Regions from separate parts of the Streptomyces sp. 7N604 genome, predicted to be linked through region 4. Evidence: riboswitches for the same ligand, from Rfam matches in the RefSeq annotation. Region 4 holds a riboswitch; each other region holds the start of a gene.
What was found. A riboswitch is a leader RNA that binds a small molecule or an ion and turns the genes downstream of it on or off. The one in region 4 is predicted to bind cyclic di-AMP.

Region 1 (4,204 bases), on a different contig from region 4:
GACCGACTGCGAGTCGGCTGCGCAGCAGCTCAGCACCAGTCGGGTCAGGTACCAGCCGCCGCTCTTGCCCGGCGTGACGAAGCCGGTCATCGAGACCGTACGGCCCTCCAGGCTCCGGCCGGGGTCCTGCCGCGCCCGCGAGCTGAAGTCCGACAGGGGCATGACGAGCGGGGACCCGCCGGGCAGCGGGGAGAACCGCCCTCCGTCCGCGACCGCTGTGTCGCTCTCCCGCGCGGCGGTGTACGAGCCGAGGGCGGGCGGCGTGAAGAACAGCAGGGTGATCGCGGGGAGGAAGAGCAGCCAGGCGATCCGCGGGCCTTTGCCATGATCGTGCCCGTGCCCGTGCCCGTGATCCGCGTCGGCGTCCCCGTCGGCGTCGTGGGCATCGGACGGGGCAGCGGGCTTGGCGAAGGGGAAGCCGTCCCGAGCCGCGCCCACCGTCCCCAGGACGACCAGCAGCACGCCCGAGACGATCAGCAGCGGCCGCAGGCCCTCCTTCACGTACCGCAGATACACCTCGCTGAAGAGCGAGATGTGCAGCACTCCGGCGCCCGACAGCAGGAGCAGCAGCACCTGGACGTTCCGCCTCACAGCACCCACCACCCGGTCAGCGCGCTGCAGGCGACGGCCACCACGGCGGTGGCCGCCGAGAACCGTACGGCGAAGGCGCGTCCGAAGGTGCCCGACTGCAGGGCGATCAGCTTCACGTCGACCATCGGCCCGACCACCATGAACGCCAGCCGGGCAGTGGGGGAGAACCCGGTCAGCGACGCCGCGACGAAGGCGTCGGCCTCCGAGCAGACGGCGAGCACGATCGCCAGCGCGGCGAGGAAGATGACGGAGAGCCAGGGCGATCCGGCGAAGGTGTCCAGCACGGAGCGCTCCACGGCGACGTTGAAGGTCGCCGCGGCCATCGCCCCGAGCACCAGGAAGCCGCCGGCGTGCAGGAAGTCGTGCTGGAAGCCGAGCCGGAACTCCTCCCACCTGCTGTGTCCCGGCCGGTGCCCGGTCCGGTGCGCCGGCAGCCGCAGCCACTCCGCGCGGCCGAGGCGGATCCAGAGCCAGCCCATGACCGCCGAGGTCGCGAGCGAGGCGAGCAGCCGGGCCGCCACCATCTCGGGGGCGCCCGGGAAGGCGACCGCCGTGGAAGCGAGCACGATCGGATTCACCGCGGGCGCGGACAGGAGGAAGGCCAGCGCGGCCGCGGGCGGCACCCCGCGGCGGATCAGGCTCCCCGCTACCGGCACGGACGCGCATTCGCACCCCGGCAGGACGACGCCCGCGGCGCTGGCGACGGGGACGGCGAGCGCGGGCCGCTTCGGCAGGGCGCGGCTGAAGACGTGCGCGGGGACGAAGGCGTTGATGGCTCCCGAGAGCGCGGTGCCCAGCAGCAGGAACGGCAGGGCCTGCACCGTGATGGCGAGGCAGATCGTCCGCCAGGCCTGCACGGCCCCGGGCTCCGGCCATCCGACCACCCCGGTGGCCGCAGCGGCCGCCACCGCGACGGCGAGCGCTCCGGCCGCGGCGAGCGGCCACGCCCGGCGGTCGGCGCCCGTACGGCGGTCGGGGCGCGTACGGCGGTCGGGGTGCCCCGCGCCGGAGCTCGTACGGGATGGATTCGCACCGGCTTCCGGCGGCGCCTGTGACCTGGTGTCGATCAGCTCTTCCGCTCTCTGCACTCCGACTCCGCAAGATCCGCGACCGGGGGTGATCACGATAGCCGCGGGAGAGGGCCCGGCTGTGGCGCATCTCCGGAACTTGGTCCGTATTCATCCGTTTCGCCGGGTAGATTCTCGTGCGGCAAAGAGGCTTCTAATGCCTGCAATCCGCCAAAGCTGAATTCAGATACCAAATCGGACAATTAGTCGGCCGGTGACCCATCTCACAAAGACCGCCGGTTAAATGTGACTTCGCGCACTCGAATGGCGGCGATTTTCCCAACTTGGTTACGTACTGCCCACTGTGAGAGCCGTTCAGTAGTAATGCCTATTGCTCTGGGACCAAGATCGGCAGCGCAGCGTGACGCATTACCGAGTCGATCTGTTCAATGGCGAATCAGGCGAATGCACGCCACTTGTGGCGAAGAAATGGATGTGTTTACTTTTCCGCTGCCTGCCCATCGAAAGGGGCGGGCGCCCTGTTGCCGGAGCGCCGAGTCCTGCCGCCGGCGGAGGGGGAAACGACAACGCACCACGGCAGGAGCGGGGGAACCAAAGGTAAGTGCCGTACCGCGCTCGGCGTGGTCCGGCTTGGGGTGAAGACGTGCCGCAGCGCTCGCCGCTGCGTAAGTCACGGCCGGGCAACTCCAGCCCGAACCCGACAGCTCACCTCGCAGGCGTAGGAGAGGAAGATCCCTATGTCTGCACGCGGACGTCATCGCCGCTTCAAGCCCGGCCGGATTTCCCGGGCCACTTTCGCCGCCGCCGCAAGCGGCGCCGGTATCGGTCTGTCCTTCATCACCGCCGGCCAGGCGAGCGCCGCCTCCGTCGACACCTGGGACAAGGTCGCGGAGTGCGAGAGCACCAGCAACTGGAGCATCAACAACGGCAACGGCTTCTTCGGAGGCCTGCAGTTCACGCAGAGCACCTGGGAGGCCTTCGGCGGCACCGACTACGCCGAGCGCGCCGACCTGGCCACCAAGGACCAGCAGATCGCCGTCGCCGAGAAGGTGCTCGACACCCAGGGCCCCGGCGCCTGGCCCGTGTGCGGCCCCAAGGCCGGCCTGGCCAAGGGCGGTCCGGCCCCCGCGATCTCCACCGGCGGCGAGCAGGCCCAGGGCAAGCCCGAGACCAAGCCCGCCCCGGCCCCCGCCGAGGACAAGGCCGACACGGCGGACAAGGGCGCGGCGAAGCCCGAGTCCTACACCGTCGTCAAGGGCGACTCGCTCTACAAGATCGCCACCGCCAAGCACATCGACGGCGGCTGGCAGCGGGTCTACCAGGACAACCGCCAGGTCGTCGGCGGCGACCCGGACCTGATCCACCCGGGCCAGAAGCTGGCCCTGGGCGGCGGCAAGGCCGAGGCCGCGCCGCAGCAGCAGGCCCCCAAGCAGGAGGCTCCGAAGAAGCAGGCCCCCAAGCCCGCGGCGCCCAAGGCTCAGGCCCCCAAGCAGGAGGCCCCGAAGCAGGAGGCCAAGCCGGCTTCCGAGCAGAGCGCCTCCGGCTTCACCGCCCCGGTCTCCGACCCGGCCCTCGGCACGCCGTACCACCAGGCCGGCTCCATGTGGTCCAGCGGCTACCACACCGGTGCCGACTTCCCCGTGCCCACCGGCACTTCGGTGAAGTCCATCGGCCCGGGTGAGGTCGTCTCGGCGGGCTGGGGCGGCGCGTACGGCAACCAGGTCGTCATCCGCCACACGGACGGCAAGTACAGCCAGTACGCCCACCTGTCCTCGCTGTCCGTCTCGGCCGGCCAGGCGGTGACCGGCGGCAAGCAGATCGGCCTGTCCGGCTCCACCGGCAACAGCAGTGGCCCGCACCTGCACTTCGAGGTGCGGACCGGCCCGGACTACGGCTCGGACATCGACCCGCTCGCCTACCTGCGTGCGCACGGCGTCAGCATCTGACACGGGTCGACGCGGCCGGAGTCTTCTCTCCTGACTCCATGAGGCGCCCGCTCCCCGCTATGCCGGGGGGCGGGCGCCTTCGTCGTGCTGTGCCGGTGTGGACACGGGGATGGATACGAGGGTGGATACGGAAGACGGGTCATGAGCTGCGGCACAGGGCCCGGATGAGATCACCGTGCCGCGGGTAGCGCGCGGCCAGCTCGTCCGCCTCGCCGCCCTCGTAGTCGGCGGGGAGGAACCCCGGGGCAAGCGTGCATCCCAGGAGCGCGTGGCTGCCGCCGGGCCGCACCCGCGCGCCCATCCAGGTGCCGCCCGGCACGACGTACTGGATGTGCTGCCCGGCGCGCACGTCCTGGCCGAGCACCTCCACCCGTGATGCGCCGTCCGGCTCCAGGAGCAGCAGTTCCACCGTGTCCCCGAGGTAGAAGTGCCAGACCTCGTCGTGCGGCAGCCGGTGCATCGCGGAGAAGAGGTCGTTCTGCGCCGACAGCAGGAAAAGGATCGCCGTGCCCTCGGGACGGCCTCCGGACTGCGGAGGACCGGCCCACGTTTCGCGGAAGAGACCGCCTTCCAGGGGCAGCGGCTCCAGGCCGTACATCGTGGCGAGTTCCTCGGCCGAGGGAATGGGATTCCTCATGT
Region 2 (4,204 bases), on a different contig from region 4:
CGCCCTTGTCGGTGAAACGCCCGTCCACCTGGTCGGGGTCGGATGCCTTTCGGGCGGCGAACAGCTCGTCCCCGACACAGGTCAGCCGGATGTCCGCACGCTTGGGTACGCGCTGCTGAAGGAGAGTGGGGCCGGCCCCGACTTCCGCGAAGTCCGCATCCGGCTCGATACGGGTGGTGGGCAGGGCCATCGGCGGGTCGCTGGGGTGCGCTCCCGAAACCGACTTCACCACGAGGTCCCGGTGCTCCATGGCGAACTCGCGTGCCACCTGCGGAAAGGTGGTGATCAATGTGGGGGGTACGGCGAAGCCGCTGCGGTGGGCGACGCGCAGCTGCCACGGTTTGCAGCGGGCCTGCACGGCCGCGACGGGGTGGTTCATCCAGCGCACGCCCGTGCAGTACAGCGTTCCGTACAGGGCCTGTGTGGACTCGGCCGTGAGCCATGCGGACTGCTCGAGGGCGTGAGCTCCGGGCTCGCCGGGTCTTCGTATCCATATCGAGCGCAGTCCGCTCATGCTGACCACACGGCCACCATCGGCCGAAAGGTATCCGTGGAAGTCGCCCTTGACGTATTCGGCGGACAGGGCGGCCTGGCCGGGGAGGTCGGCGGGGTCCAGGCGTACGACCGGGACGCCCGCGTCGTGCAGGGCGGACACCACCATGTCCGCGGTCACGTCCTCCGCGCAGGTGAGTACGAGCACCGTCATGGTCCCGTCAGTCATCGAAGTGCGTTTTGGAACCGGCGGTGGAGGCGGTGGTGCCGGTCGCCAGCAGCAGGGCGCGGTCGCTGATGGCCGGGCGTCCGTCGGGCAGGACGTTCAACTGCCGTGTGGATTCATAGGTATAAGGAGTCGTGACGGGTGGGTGGACGGCCGGGCGGGCGTAGTTCAGCGCGAAAGGTCTCATCGTGTCTCCTCGGGCTTGCCGGGAGGGGGGTGGCGGGTTCTGGATTTGCCCATCGGGCGCAGGTATCCAGCAGGTTGGGGCAGGTGGGAATGCAGCCCGGTCGGTACCAGGCCATTCGGAACATCGGCAACGATCGGTGGGGTGCCGAGCGCGCAGCACCGACAACGTCTCTCCGATTGCAACGCCGACCGCGCTGAAATCCGGTCGGCCTCGCCCGGCACGCCGCCGGGGAGGTATGGCCCGCCACCGGCTCCGTGCTCGTACGTATGACGGGGTGACCCTGTCTACGGCTGAGATCGCACAGGTCCGGGCTGCATTCCTTCACCATCTGCGCACAGAGAACGGGCGTAGCCGACCATCGCACCGAGCCTGTGGCGGAATCTTCGATCCGGGGTGAGGTGTCAGGTCTCCACGCCGCGGTCCCGCAGCCAGTCCAGAGGGTCGACGGCGGATCCGTAATCGGGGGTAGTGCGCACCTCGAAGTGCAGGTGGGGCCCGGTGACATTGCCGGTGGCCCCGGAAAGTGCGATGCGGTCGCCCGTGCCTACCGTGGCGCCTGGTGACACATCGATCTGTGACAGATGCGCGTACTGCGTGTACTCGCCGTCGTCGTGCTTGATGACGACCTCGTAGCCGAAGGCGTTGTCCCAGCCCGCCGAGACCACGGTGCCGCCGGTGGCGGCTCTCACGGTGGTGCCGGTCGGCACGGCGAAGTCCTGGCCGGTGTGGCCGTTGGACCAGATGTCGCCGCTGTCCTGGAAGCCGGCGGTCAGGATGCCGCCGCTGACCGGGAGGACGGCGCTCGGGGCCGTCTCCTCCGTGCTCGAGCTGTACGAGGCTTGGGTGCCCGTCGTGGTGCCGGTGCTGTTGTCGCCGGTGCTCGTGCCGGTATCGCCTGCGCCGTCGAGCGACAGTTTCTGCCCGATCGAGAGCAGGTCCGGGTCGTCGCCTATGACGGACCTGTTGTCCTCGTAGAGCTTCTGCCAGCCGCCCTCGATGCCCTGTTCCTCCGCGATCGTTGACAGGGTGTCGCCGGAGGAGACGGTGTAGGTGTCGCTGTCACCGTCCAGAGCGCTGGCGGTGCCGGCTCCGATGACCGGAAGAGCGAGGGTCGCACCGGTGGCGCTGACGCGGCTGACGAGGCGGCGAGTGGTGTGACGGGGGCGTGGGGCGCGGTGTCGTCCAACTGCAGACGTCAAGGTGGCTCCGTACTCCGAACGCCTGCGAGGTGAGCTGTCGGGTTCGGGCTGGAGAATTGCCCGGCCGTGTGCTGCTACGGCTTCACCCCTAGCCGCCCGGCACGCAAGGCCCGATACGGCGAAAGTGGGTCCCCCACTCCTGCCCTGCGGTGTAGTGACGTGCTGCCGCGCGGCCAGGGGCAGGACTCGGCGGTCCGGCCACGCGGTGTTCGTTGTCGAACGCCGAGCACGCTAGAGGAACCATGTGTTCGAACACAAGGCCTTCACAAGCGGATCCGAGTCAACTGACTTTCTTTACCTGGGAGTTCGGGATGGGTAATCACGATATCCGCGCAAAGGAGGATGCCGGTGCACGCGCTTGCGAGCCAGGACACCACGACGTGGCGGGCGGTCCCTAAGCCGACACAGGGGACATGAGTGGCCGGTTTGGGTCCATCGCCTTCTTGGGTGATCAGCCCAACACTTCGGGACGAACTGCTCCACGATGCTCCTGTGCCCAGGAATCCACCCCATAACTGCGCGGCGTCGCGGCGGAACGGCTTGCTCGCGCGCGGCCGGTCAACTTTCTGCTGTCTGTGCAGGTGGCCCTTAAGCCGCGTATCAGAAGTGCTGGAGGTCATAGCCATTGGGTAACTCTGCATGTCCCGTGGCGGCTATTGGGCGTGGTGGCCGGGAGCGCCCGGAGAGTGGTGATCACCGCAAGGGAGGCCGCTGGAATCCCACGCGATCGTCAGCTGATCACCCGTCAAATACGTTTCTGCATCCGCCAGGAGAGGCTCCGCGGGCGGACGAAGAGCGCCCGGTGCGCTTCGAGCGGTTCGGATGGGTATATCGCCTTGTACCCCATGAAGGGTGGAGGGCGGAAAAGCGGGGGCATAGGCGGGCGCTTAAGATCTTTCCGACACGCGCCCGTTCGGAGAACTGGCTACACTCGCGCCGCATGAGTAAGGCAAGCAGAAGCCGCATACGGCGGGATAATCGAAATCGCCAGATATTCGTCGACGCTTCCAGTCGGCGCAGGAACGTCCTGTGGTACGCGGCCATGGCTGTCGGAGCCGCTTGCACCGGCTATCTGCTGCTGCTGGTCGCCGCGCTCTCCGGGGTGCTGCAACAGCACGTAGAGAAGAAGCCGCCCAGGACCGTCGAGCCGTCCACCACGGACAGCGACCGTCCTGGGTCCGAGCCCTCGGCAGACCTCACGGCCCCTGCCCGCGTCGTGGCCACAGTCTCCTCCGTCCCGACCTCCACTGCACGCCCGGCGGCCGAGCCGGCCGACGCCTCGCCGCCCCCCACAGCCACCACGGCGGCTCCGGCAACAACCAGTCTCCCCGGCCATGGAAGGACCAGGGCAGCCCTGGTCAGAGCCAACCCGTCCCCGCGTGGAGGCACTGTCAGGTGAGTCCTCGGCACGCGCAGCACCGTGACCCGCGTGGGCACTGGCTCCTGCTGATCCTGGTCCTCTCCGCGGTCGCCGCCGCCCTGCTCTTCGAAGGCTGGACCACCCACGCGGTCGCCGAAGCGCAGACGAAGCGCGACTGCACCGAACCCGTACCGAAGGCCGCGGACACCGGCGACCCGGTGGTGCGCATCACCGGGGACAAGGTGGAGACGGCAGCCATGCCCGCACGTACCGTTGCCCTCACCTACGACAGCGGACCCGACCCCGTGTGGACCCCGCGCCTGCTCGACCTGCTGCGCAAGCACCATGCCCACGCCACCTTCTTCCTCTCCGGCGCCCAGGCCGCCCGGGAACCGGACCTGGTGCGGCGGATCCGCGCCGAGGGCCACGAGATCGGCTCGTTCACCTACAACAAGACCGACTTGGGCTCGGTATCGGCCTTCCGTAACCGGCTGGAGCTGTCGCTCACGCAGACGGCGCTGGCGGGCAGCGCAGGAGTCAGCACCTCGCTGCTGCGGCTGCCGAACACCACCCAGGCGGACACGATGTGCGGCGGCGAGTGGAGGGCGGCGCGGCGCGCCGCCGCAGACGGCTACCTGCTGGTCGCCGCCGACGGTCCGTACCGGAAGCCGTCGCAGGGCCTGATCCGGCAGTACACCCAGACCGACGCCGCGTACAGAGAGACGAAAAAGCTGCTGGGC
Region 3 (4,204 bases), on a different contig from region 4:
CGCCCCGGCCAGCAGGTCGTCGCCGTCGAAGTGAACCTGGCCGCGCCGCTCGACGCCGAGCCCGCGGGCCTGGACGGCGTGGCCACGATCATGGCGCGGGCGCTGTCGGAGGGCACCGACAAGCACACCGCGGAGGACTTCGCAGCGGAGCTGGAGCGCTGCGGCGCCACCCTCGACGCGCACGCCGACCACCCCGGCGTCCGCGTCTCCCTGGAGGTCCCGGCCTCCCGGCTGTCCAAGGCGCTCGGCCTGCTCGCCGACGCCCTGCGCGCCCCCGCGTTCCCGGACAGCGAGGTCGAGCGGCTGGTCCGCAACCGCCTCGACGAGATCCCGCACGAGCAGGCCAACCCGGCCCGCCGCGCCGCCAAGGAGCTCTCCAAGGAGCTGTTCCCGGCCACCTCCCGGATGTCCCGGCCCCGGCAGGGCACCGAGGAGACCGTCGAGCGCATCGACGCCGCCGCCGTACGGGCCTTCTACGAGGCGCACGTCCGGCCCGCCACCGCCACCGCGGTGGTCGTCGGCGACCTGACGGGCATCGACCTCGCCGCGGTCCTCGGCGACACCCTGGGCGCCTGGACCGGCACCACGGCCGCGCCCCGCCCCGTACCGCCGGTGACCGCTGAGGACACCGGCCGCGTCGTGATCGTCGACCGCCCCGGAGCCGTCCAGACCCAGCTGCTGATCGGCCGTATCGGCCCGGACCGCCACGACCGGGTCTGGCCCGCCCAGGTGCTCGGCATCTACTGCCTCGGCGGCACCCTCACCTCCCGTCTCGACCGGGTGCTGCGCGAGGAGAAGGGCTACACCTACGGCGTGCGCGCCTTCGGCCAGGTGCTGCGCTCGGCCCCGGACGGCACGGGCGCGTCCCTGCTCGCCATCAGTGGCTCGGTGGACACCGCCTCCACGGGCCCCGCGCTCGAGGACGCCTGGAAGGTCCTCCGCACGCTGGCGGCCGAGGGCCTGACGGACGCGGAGCGGGACACCGCCGTGCAGAACCTCGTCGGCGTCGCCCCGCTCAAGTACGAGACGTCGGCGGCGGTCGCGGGCACCCTCGCCGACCAGGTGGAGCAGCATCTTCCGGACGACTACCAGGGGCAGTTGTACGCGCGGCTCGCCGACACCGGCACCGTGGAGGCGACCGCGGCGGTCGTCAGCGCCTTCCCGTCCGACCGCCTGGTCACCATCCTCGTCGGCGACGCGTCCGCCATCGAGGAGCCCGTACGGGCCCTGGGCATCGGCGAGGTGAAGGTCGTCACCGGCTGACGTCGCGTCAAGCTCTCTCGCGGGAGTGACGAAGTACCCCGGAGCGTCCGTTGCTCCGGGGTACTTCCGTATGCCCGGGTTTGTTGATGAGTCGGCCGTTTGTTGTGTGGTGTCGGCTACAAACGCCCTGATTTCTTTGGCGATTGAAAGATGTCCCGTTTAGCGTCGGTCCGGCTGTCCGGCCGACCACGCGCCGCACCCGCGGCCCCGGGCAGTCATCGCCGAGTCCCCGTACGGCGCGAGCCAGGGGAGCCGGGGACCCGAACTGTGAGTCCCTGGGGTGAATCGGGCGCCTCCTGGCGGAGGGGCCCGTAGGAGACCTTCCTGCTCCGAACCCGTCAGCTAACCCGGTAGGCGAGAAGGAAGGAAAGGAGCACCGCCGCCGCATGGCGTCGTTCACCCGTGCCACCGGGAAGCACCGCCGTCCGAGCCGCCTCGTCCGCTCGGGCGCGAACATCGCAGGCATAGCCACCCTCGCCACCACTGGCGTCGTGGCCTCCCTCGCCTCGGGCTCCGCGCTCGCCGCGCCCGCTCAGCCGCCCGAGGCCGAACAGACCGGGCTGCGCCAGGCGATCGTCCTGGACGACTCGCTCGCCGAGACGATCAGCGCCCAGGCGCAGGCCCAGCGGACCGCGGCCGACGAGGCCGCCGCGCGAGCCAGGGCCGAGGCCGAGGCGAAGAAGCGGGCGGCGGAGGCCAGGGCCAGAAAGGAGCGCGCGGCGCGCGAGGCCGAGCGCAAGCGGCTGAACGCCTTCGTGCTGCCGGTCGAGGGCAGCTATATCTCCACCGCGTACGGGGCGGGGGGCGGCGCCTGGTCCTCCGGGGCCCACACCGGCGTGGACTTCCACGCCGCGGCCGGAACCTCGGTACGCGCGGTGGGCGCGGGCACCGTCGTCGAGGCGGGCTGGGCCGGCGCGTACGGCTACAACGTCGTGATCAGGATGAAGGACGGCACGTACACGCAGTACGGCCACCTGTCGGCGATCCGCGTCTCCGTCGGCCAGAGCGTCACCCCGGGGCAGCGGATCGCCCTGTCGGGCAGCACGGGCAACACCTCGGGTCCGCACCTGCACTTCGAGGCCCGTACGTCCGCCGACTACGGCTCCGACATGGACCCCGTGGCCTATCTCCGCTCGCACGGAGTGCGTATCTGACCCGTTTCGTGGCCTGTTTCACAGCCGCTCTGGCCAAAAGATATCCATGTTCCGGCCCCGCCCGTCGGAAATTCCACCGCATTGCAATAGAGTCCCTGAACAAGCAGCGATCGAGCATGTTTCACGGGGATTAAAGCGGAGGACCGGCTATGCGGGGTCGGATGTGAACGGCGATGCGGTGGCCACGGGCCGCATTCCGGCGCACGCGGTGTGCCAGGCGATCCGGGACGACATCGTCTCCGGCGTGCATCCCCCCGGCAGCAGACTGACCGAGGAGGTCCTGGCCCGCCGCTACGGCGTCTCCCGCGTCCCGGTCCGCGAGGCCCTGCGCACCCTGGAGTCCGAGGGCTTCGTGACCACCCGCAGGCATGCCGGAGCCTGCGTCGCCGAGCCGTCGGAGCAGGAGGCGGCCGACCTCCTCGACATCCGTGCCCTGCTGGAGCCGCTGGGCGCCGCGCGCGCCGCACAGCGCCGTACCGAAGCGCACCTCAAGGTGTTGCGCGGGCTCGTGCGGCTGGGTCAGGAGCGCGCCCGCCGCGGGCACTTGGCGGATCTGCGGTCGCTGGGCGGCTGGTTTCACGAGACCCTGGCCCAGGCCTCGGGCAGCCCCAGCCTCGCCGCCCTGCTCACCCAGGTCCGCCGCAAGATCACCTGGGTGTACGCGTCGGACGCGCCGGTCAGGGCCGCCGACTCCTGGGAGGAACACGCGGCCATAGCCGACGCGGTGGCCCGGGGCGACGCCGACCGCGCGCGTGCCCTGATGACCGTGCACACCGAGCGCTCCCTCGCGGGCTACCGGCTGCGCCGCCCGGGCCATGTGAGAACTTCGAAACACTCCGTAAACAGATTGAGCGCGCAGAATTAACAGAACTCCCGTATACAACGAGGGGCGAATTCCGCGCGGAAAAGAAAAGCGACTTCCGAACGACGGAGCCGCGGTGGCCATAAAGGTCCACCGCGGCTCGTTTGCGTATTTCGCCGAGTCGGGTCCGGACGGTTCAGACAGTCTCCGGAAGCTCTTCGAGACCCTCGGCGACCAGCTTGGCCAGACGGTCCAGAGCGATGTCGGCGCCATCGGCGTCCGACGCGAGAACGATCTCCTCGCCACCCTGGGCGCCCAGGCCGAGCACGGCGAGCATGGAGGCGGCGTTGACCGGGTTGCCGTCGGGCTTGGCGATCGTCACGGGGACGCCTGCGGCGGTCGCCGCGCGGACGAAGATCGAAGCAGGCCGGGCGTGCAGGCCCTCGTTCCAGCCGACGGTGACGCGGCGCTCAACCATGGTGCTGCCCTTCGGGTCGTGTCAGGTTTCCCGACGTTGTCTAGACCAGTAGTTCCGTCCAGTCTCTCACGGCGCACGGAGTGCTCCGCTCCGCCCCGCGCCCGTACGCTTGTCCCCATGCAGACGACGCCGGAACACGCCTACCCGGCCCACTGGGAGGCCGACGTCGTGCTGCGTGACGGCGGCACGGCACAGATCCGGCCGATCACTCCGGACGATGCGCAGCGCCTGGTGCGCTTCTACGAGCAGGTCTCGGACGAGTCGAAGTATTACCGCTTCTTCGCACCGTACCCTCGGCTCTCCGACCGCGATGTGCACCGGTTCACTCACCACGACTACGTCGACCGGGTCGGCCTCGCGGCCACCGTCGGCGGGGACTTCATCGCGACCGTGCGCTACGACCGGATCGACGCCGACGGACGGCCCGCCACCTCCCGCCCGTCGCCCACCGCCACCGTCAACGGACGCTTCGCGACCTCTCCCGATATCGCCGACGAGGCCGAGGTC
Region 4 (4,204 bases):
CGCCGTGCCCGTCCCGGCCGAGGAGCTGCGCGCGCTGCTCGGCCGTCAGGCGGTCGAGCAGCCCCTCGGCCTCACGGAGCTTCTCCTGCACCGTGTGCTTGTGTCGCTTCAACGCGGCCTGGCTGCATCGCAGTTCCGCGACCTTCTCGCCCGCCTCGGCCCGTACCTGCTCGATGTCGCGCAGCTGCCGCTGGATGCCGCTGACCGCGGCGGCCTGGCGGCTGCCCGCCCGCTCGACGGCGGCGGCGCGCTCGAGGTAGTCGTCGGGGGATGAGGAGAGCGCGAGCTGGACGGCGGGGTCGATGCCGCCCGAGCGGTACTGGGCGGTGGCGATCGAACCGAGCGCGTTCCGGGAGGCGTTCAACCGCCCGGACCTGCGCGCGGCCTTGTCGCGCAGCCGGTCCAGCTCCTTCTGCGCCCTGCTGGTCTTCTCCCTCGCGCCGTTGTACTTCTCCGTCGCGACTTCGGCTTCGTGGTGGAGCCGGTCGACCTTGGCCTTGACCTGGGCGGGCGTGAGGCTGGGCTCGGCCTGCGCGGCGCCGACGACGCCGGTTGCGCCTGCCGCGCTCGCGAGGGCGAGCGTCGCGGCCGTACGGGCTGCGGTACCGCCTCTCATGCCCGTGATGCCCGTGATGCCGGTGAACGTGCCGGTGAGCGTGCCAGTGAGCGATCGCTGCCTGGGCTTCCTGTGCGAGGCCACGGCGGCCGTCACTTCCTTCCTGCCTTTCCGGTGGCCGTGCGGGGGTCGCCACCGGGGCGCGTGGGGGCGCCTCGGTGGAGGACGCTAGACCTCCGTGTTACGGGCAGGTGTCGTGATGACCGGGATTGGAACGTTTAAGAGCGGCACTGAACAGAAGCGGCGGGTGAACTCCCGGGTGCTGCCGCCTTCTTGGTGCGGCCGTGACCGAAGCGGCGATTGAGGCGCACCTCGGTGGAGACCGGTGCTACGGGCCCGGCTACGCTCCGCCGCATGGACGTACTCATCAGTGTCTTCGTCGGCTTGCACATCATCGGCATCGCGGCCCTGCTCGGCGGCTTCCTCACGCAGATGAAGGCAATGAGCGCTGGAACGGCCCGCTTCAACCCGGCCATGCTGCACGGCGCGCTGACCATGCTGATCACGGGCGTCGCGCTGGTCGGCCTCAACCAGGCCGACGACCAGGCCGTCAACAACGTCAAGATAGGCGTGAAGCTCGCGCTTCTGGTCGTCATCCTCGGCCTGGTCTACGTGAAGCGGGACGAGGAGAAGGTCGACAAGGCGGCCTTCGGCACGGTCGGCCTCCTCACCGTCGCCAACATCTTCATCGCCGTCCTCTGGACCTGACCTGCCGATCCGGCGGGGCGGGCCGCGGGGGCGCACGAACGCTCCCGGGGCCCCTCCCGCGCGGCTGTGCCGGCGCGTGGGCTATGCCGGGCGGACGCTGCCGTAGATCGGCATGTACGTGATCGCCTCGGTGCGGACGTTCGCGCCCGGCTTCGGTGCATGGATCATCTGGCCGTCGCCTATGTAGAGCCCGACGTGGCTGATGTCGTCGTAGAAGAAGACGAGATCGCCCGGCTTCAGGTCCTCCGTGGCGACCCGCGTGCCGACCTTCACCTGGTCCCAGGTCGTGCGCGGCAGCGAGACCCCGGCGTACTTCCAGGCGGCCTGCGTGAGCCCCGAGCAGTCGTACGAGTTCGGGCCTGTCGCCCCCCACACGTACGGCTTGCCTATCTGGGCCCGCGCGAAGTCGATGGCCTTGGCGGCCTTGGTGGCGTACGAGTCGGCGCCCGAGTCCGTACCCGAGTCCGAGCCTCCGTCGGTCGAACCGGAGCCGTCGTTCTGCTCCTGCTCCTGGCGCTCCCGCTCCAGGCGCGCCTTCTCCGCCTGCTGCCGCGCCAGTTCCTCCGCCTTGCGCCGGGCCTCGGCCTCCCGCTTGCGCTCGAGCTCCGCCAGCCGCGCCTTCTCTTCGGCCGTCAGCTTCGACAGCAGCTCGCGCGCCTCCGAGAGCTTGCCCTGCACGGACTCCTTGGTGGTGCGGAGCTCCTTCTGCGACTCGGTCAGCGACGCGAGGCTCTCGGCGGCCTCGGCGCGCTTCTTCGACGCGGCCTCCTGCTCCGTCTGGAAGTCCTCGACGGCCTGCCGCTGCCGGCCGGTCATCCGGGACATCAGATGGTCCTGGTCGAAGTAGCTCTGCGGGTCGTCGGCGAGCATCATCGTCGCCGTCGAGGCCATGCCCCCATTGCGGTACTGCGCGGCCGCGTAGCTGCCCAGCATGCGCCGCGCCTCGTTGAGTTTGTCCGTCCGCTTCGCGACGTCGTCGAGCAGCCGGTCGACCTTGGTGCGCTGCTTCTCGCTGCGCTCCTTGGCCTGGTTGTACTGCTGCGTTGCGGTGCCGGCCTGCCGGTAGAGCTCGTCGACCTTCTTCTGGACTTCCTCGATGCTCTGCTTCGGCTCGTCCGGCGCGGCCTGCGCGCTCTGGGAGAGCAGGCTGACCGAGGCGAGGGCCGCGGTCGTCAGTCCGACGGCCGCGCGGCCGGAACCGGGGGACGTGAACATTCGAGTCCGCCGTTTGCGGTGCGACGCCAAGGCGCGCGACTCCTTCCGTGGACCGCCTACCGGGTTAGCTGTCGGGTTCGGGCGATCGGAAGGCTGCCCTACGGCCACCGCGCGCCGCCACGCTCTGACACGCGTGCGTGCGGGGGCCGATTCACCCCGGTCGTACGTTGGGTCCCCGGCTCCGGATGCCTTCGGGCGTCCTCGGGACGTCCTTCGGGCAGCGCCGGACTCGGCGGAGGCTGCCCGTGCCGACGCGGTCGCCGGCAGGGGGATCGGGCCGCCTGAGCGAGCACGGTAGCCAACGTGTGGGGCGGTTGTGAAGGCTGATGTTCGATATGCCCGAAACCTTTTCGTGACCTTTCTGCGGCGCGATCGTTTAGGGCGAAATGTGCCCCTCCCGCAGCGGAGGGGCGGGAACCGGCGTGGGCTGTCAGCCCCGCGGCCTAGACTCGGTGAACGATGAGCAGCCTCTTTGACGACAGCTTCCTGGCGGACCTCGAGCACCCGGCAGAGCCCCCGGCCGGACTCCCGGGGCCGGGTCACCCTGGCCACATGGGTCCCTCCGGCCACGCCGGCCACTCGGGGCACCCCGGCGAGGAACACCCGCCCCCGCCGCCCGAGGACAGGGGCCCGGAGGAGATCCCGGCCGACCTCTTCGGGGGCCGCTTCGACGCTGGCGCCGACCAGGATGCGCGGGAGCGCTACTACCGCAACGGCGCCCCGCGGCCCGCCGTTGACCCCGCCGCGCTGCTCGAGGGGCTGAACGAGCAGCAGCGCGCCGCCGTCGTCCACACCGGCTCTCCGCTGCTCATCGTCGCCGGCGCCGGATCCGGCAAGACCCGCGTGCTGACGCACCGCATCGCGTATCTGCTGGGCGCGCGCCGCGTGCACCCCGGCCAGATCCTCGCGATCACCTTCACCAACAAGGCCGCGGGCGAGATGAAGGAGCGCGTCGAGCAGCTCGTCGGGCCGCGGGCGAACGCGATGTGGGTGTCCACCTTCCACAGCGCCTGCGTCCGCATCCTGCGCCGGGAGAGCAAGAAGCTCGGCTTCACCTCCAGCTTCTCCATCTACGACGCCGCCGACTCCAAGCGCCTGATGTCCCTGGTCTGCCGCGACCTCGACCTCGACCCGAAGCGCTACCCGCCGAAGTCCTTCAGCGCGAAGATCTCCAACCTCAAGAACGAGCTCATCGACGACGAGGACTTCGCGGCGCAGGCGAGCGACGGTTTCGAGAAGACCCTCGCCGAGGCGTACGCGCTGTACCAGTCGCGGTTGCGCGAGGCCAACGCGCTGGACTTCGACGACATCATCATGACCACCGTCCACCTGCTCCAGGCGTTCCCGGACGTCGCGGAGCACTACCGGCGCCGCTTCCGCCACGTGCTGGTGGACGAGTACCAGGACACCAACCACGCGCAGTACACGCTGGTGCGTGAGCTGGTGGGGACCGGTGAGACCGCGCCCGATCTCAACGTGGCCGAGTTGTGCGTCGTCGGCGACGCCGACCAGTCGATCTACGCCTTCCGCGGCGCGACCATCCGCAACATCCTCCAGTTCGAGGAGGACTACCCCGACGCCACCACGATCCTGCTGGAGCAGAACTATCGCTCCACGCAGACGATCCTCAGCGCCGCGAACGCCGTCATCGAGCGGAACGCCAAC

Region 1: linked by a shared signal. The riboswitch ahead of ACTWP8_RS04360 (transglycosylase family protein) and the one ahead of ACTWP8_RS17500 (NlpC/P60 family protein) in region 4 are both predicted to bind cyclic di-AMP.
Region 2: linked by a shared signal. The riboswitch ahead of ACTWP8_RS10225 (M23 family metallopeptidase) and the one ahead of ACTWP8_RS17500 (NlpC/P60 family protein) in region 4 are both predicted to bind cyclic di-AMP.
Region 3: linked by a shared signal. The riboswitch ahead of ACTWP8_RS03255 (M23 family metallopeptidase) and the one ahead of ACTWP8_RS17500 (NlpC/P60 family protein) in region 4 are both predicted to bind cyclic di-AMP.

What each region holds. Positions count from the first base shown of each region.
Region 1 covers NZ_JBQQBX010000003.1:116,510-120,713, reverse strand. The annotation lists gene ACTWP8_RS04370 (TIGR03943 family putative permease subunit) at 1-591, opposite strand, end outside; gene ACTWP8_RS04365 (permease) at 588-1,499, opposite strand; cyclic di-AMP (ydaO/yuaA leader) riboswitch at 2,177-2,353, shown strand; gene ACTWP8_RS04360 (transglycosylase family protein) at 2,357-3,565, shown strand; gene ACTWP8_RS04355 (cupin domain-containing protein) at 3,705-4,202, opposite strand.
Region 2 covers NZ_JBQQBX010000007.1:199,729-203,932, forward strand. The annotation lists gene tgmB (ATP-grasp ribosomal peptide maturase) at 1-706, opposite strand, end outside; gene tgmA (putative ATP-grasp-modified RiPP) at 714-905, opposite strand; gene ACTWP8_RS10225 (M23 family metallopeptidase) at 1,307-2,104, opposite strand; cyclic di-AMP (ydaO/yuaA leader) riboswitch at 2,108-2,235, opposite strand; gene ACTWP8_RS10230 (hypothetical protein) at 3,147-3,503, shown strand; gene ACTWP8_RS10235 (bifunctional polysaccharide deacetylase/glycosyltransferase family 2 protein) at 3,500-4,204, shown strand, end outside.
Region 3 covers NZ_JBQQBX010000002.1:231,219-235,422, reverse strand. The annotation lists gene ACTWP8_RS03260 (M16 family metallopeptidase) at 1-1,263, shown strand, start outside; cyclic di-AMP (ydaO/yuaA leader) riboswitch at 1,473-1,634, shown strand; gene ACTWP8_RS03255 (M23 family metallopeptidase) at 1,650-2,417, shown strand; gene ACTWP8_RS03250 (GntR family transcriptional regulator) at 2,581-3,282, shown strand; gene ACTWP8_RS03245 (HPr family phosphocarrier protein) at 3,416-3,697, opposite strand; gene ACTWP8_RS03240 (bifunctional acetate--CoA ligase family protein/GNAT family N-acetyltransferase) at 3,815-4,204, shown strand, end outside.
Region 4 covers NZ_JBQQBX010000014.1:158,484-162,687, forward strand. The annotation lists gene ACTWP8_RS17490 (NlpC/P60 family protein) at 1-700, opposite strand, end outside; gene ACTWP8_RS17495 (hypothetical protein) at 971-1,324, shown strand; gene ACTWP8_RS17500 (NlpC/P60 family protein) at 1,406-2,539, opposite strand; cyclic di-AMP (ydaO/yuaA leader) riboswitch at 2,578-2,747, opposite strand; gene pcrA (DNA helicase PcrA) at 2,999-4,204, shown strand, end outside.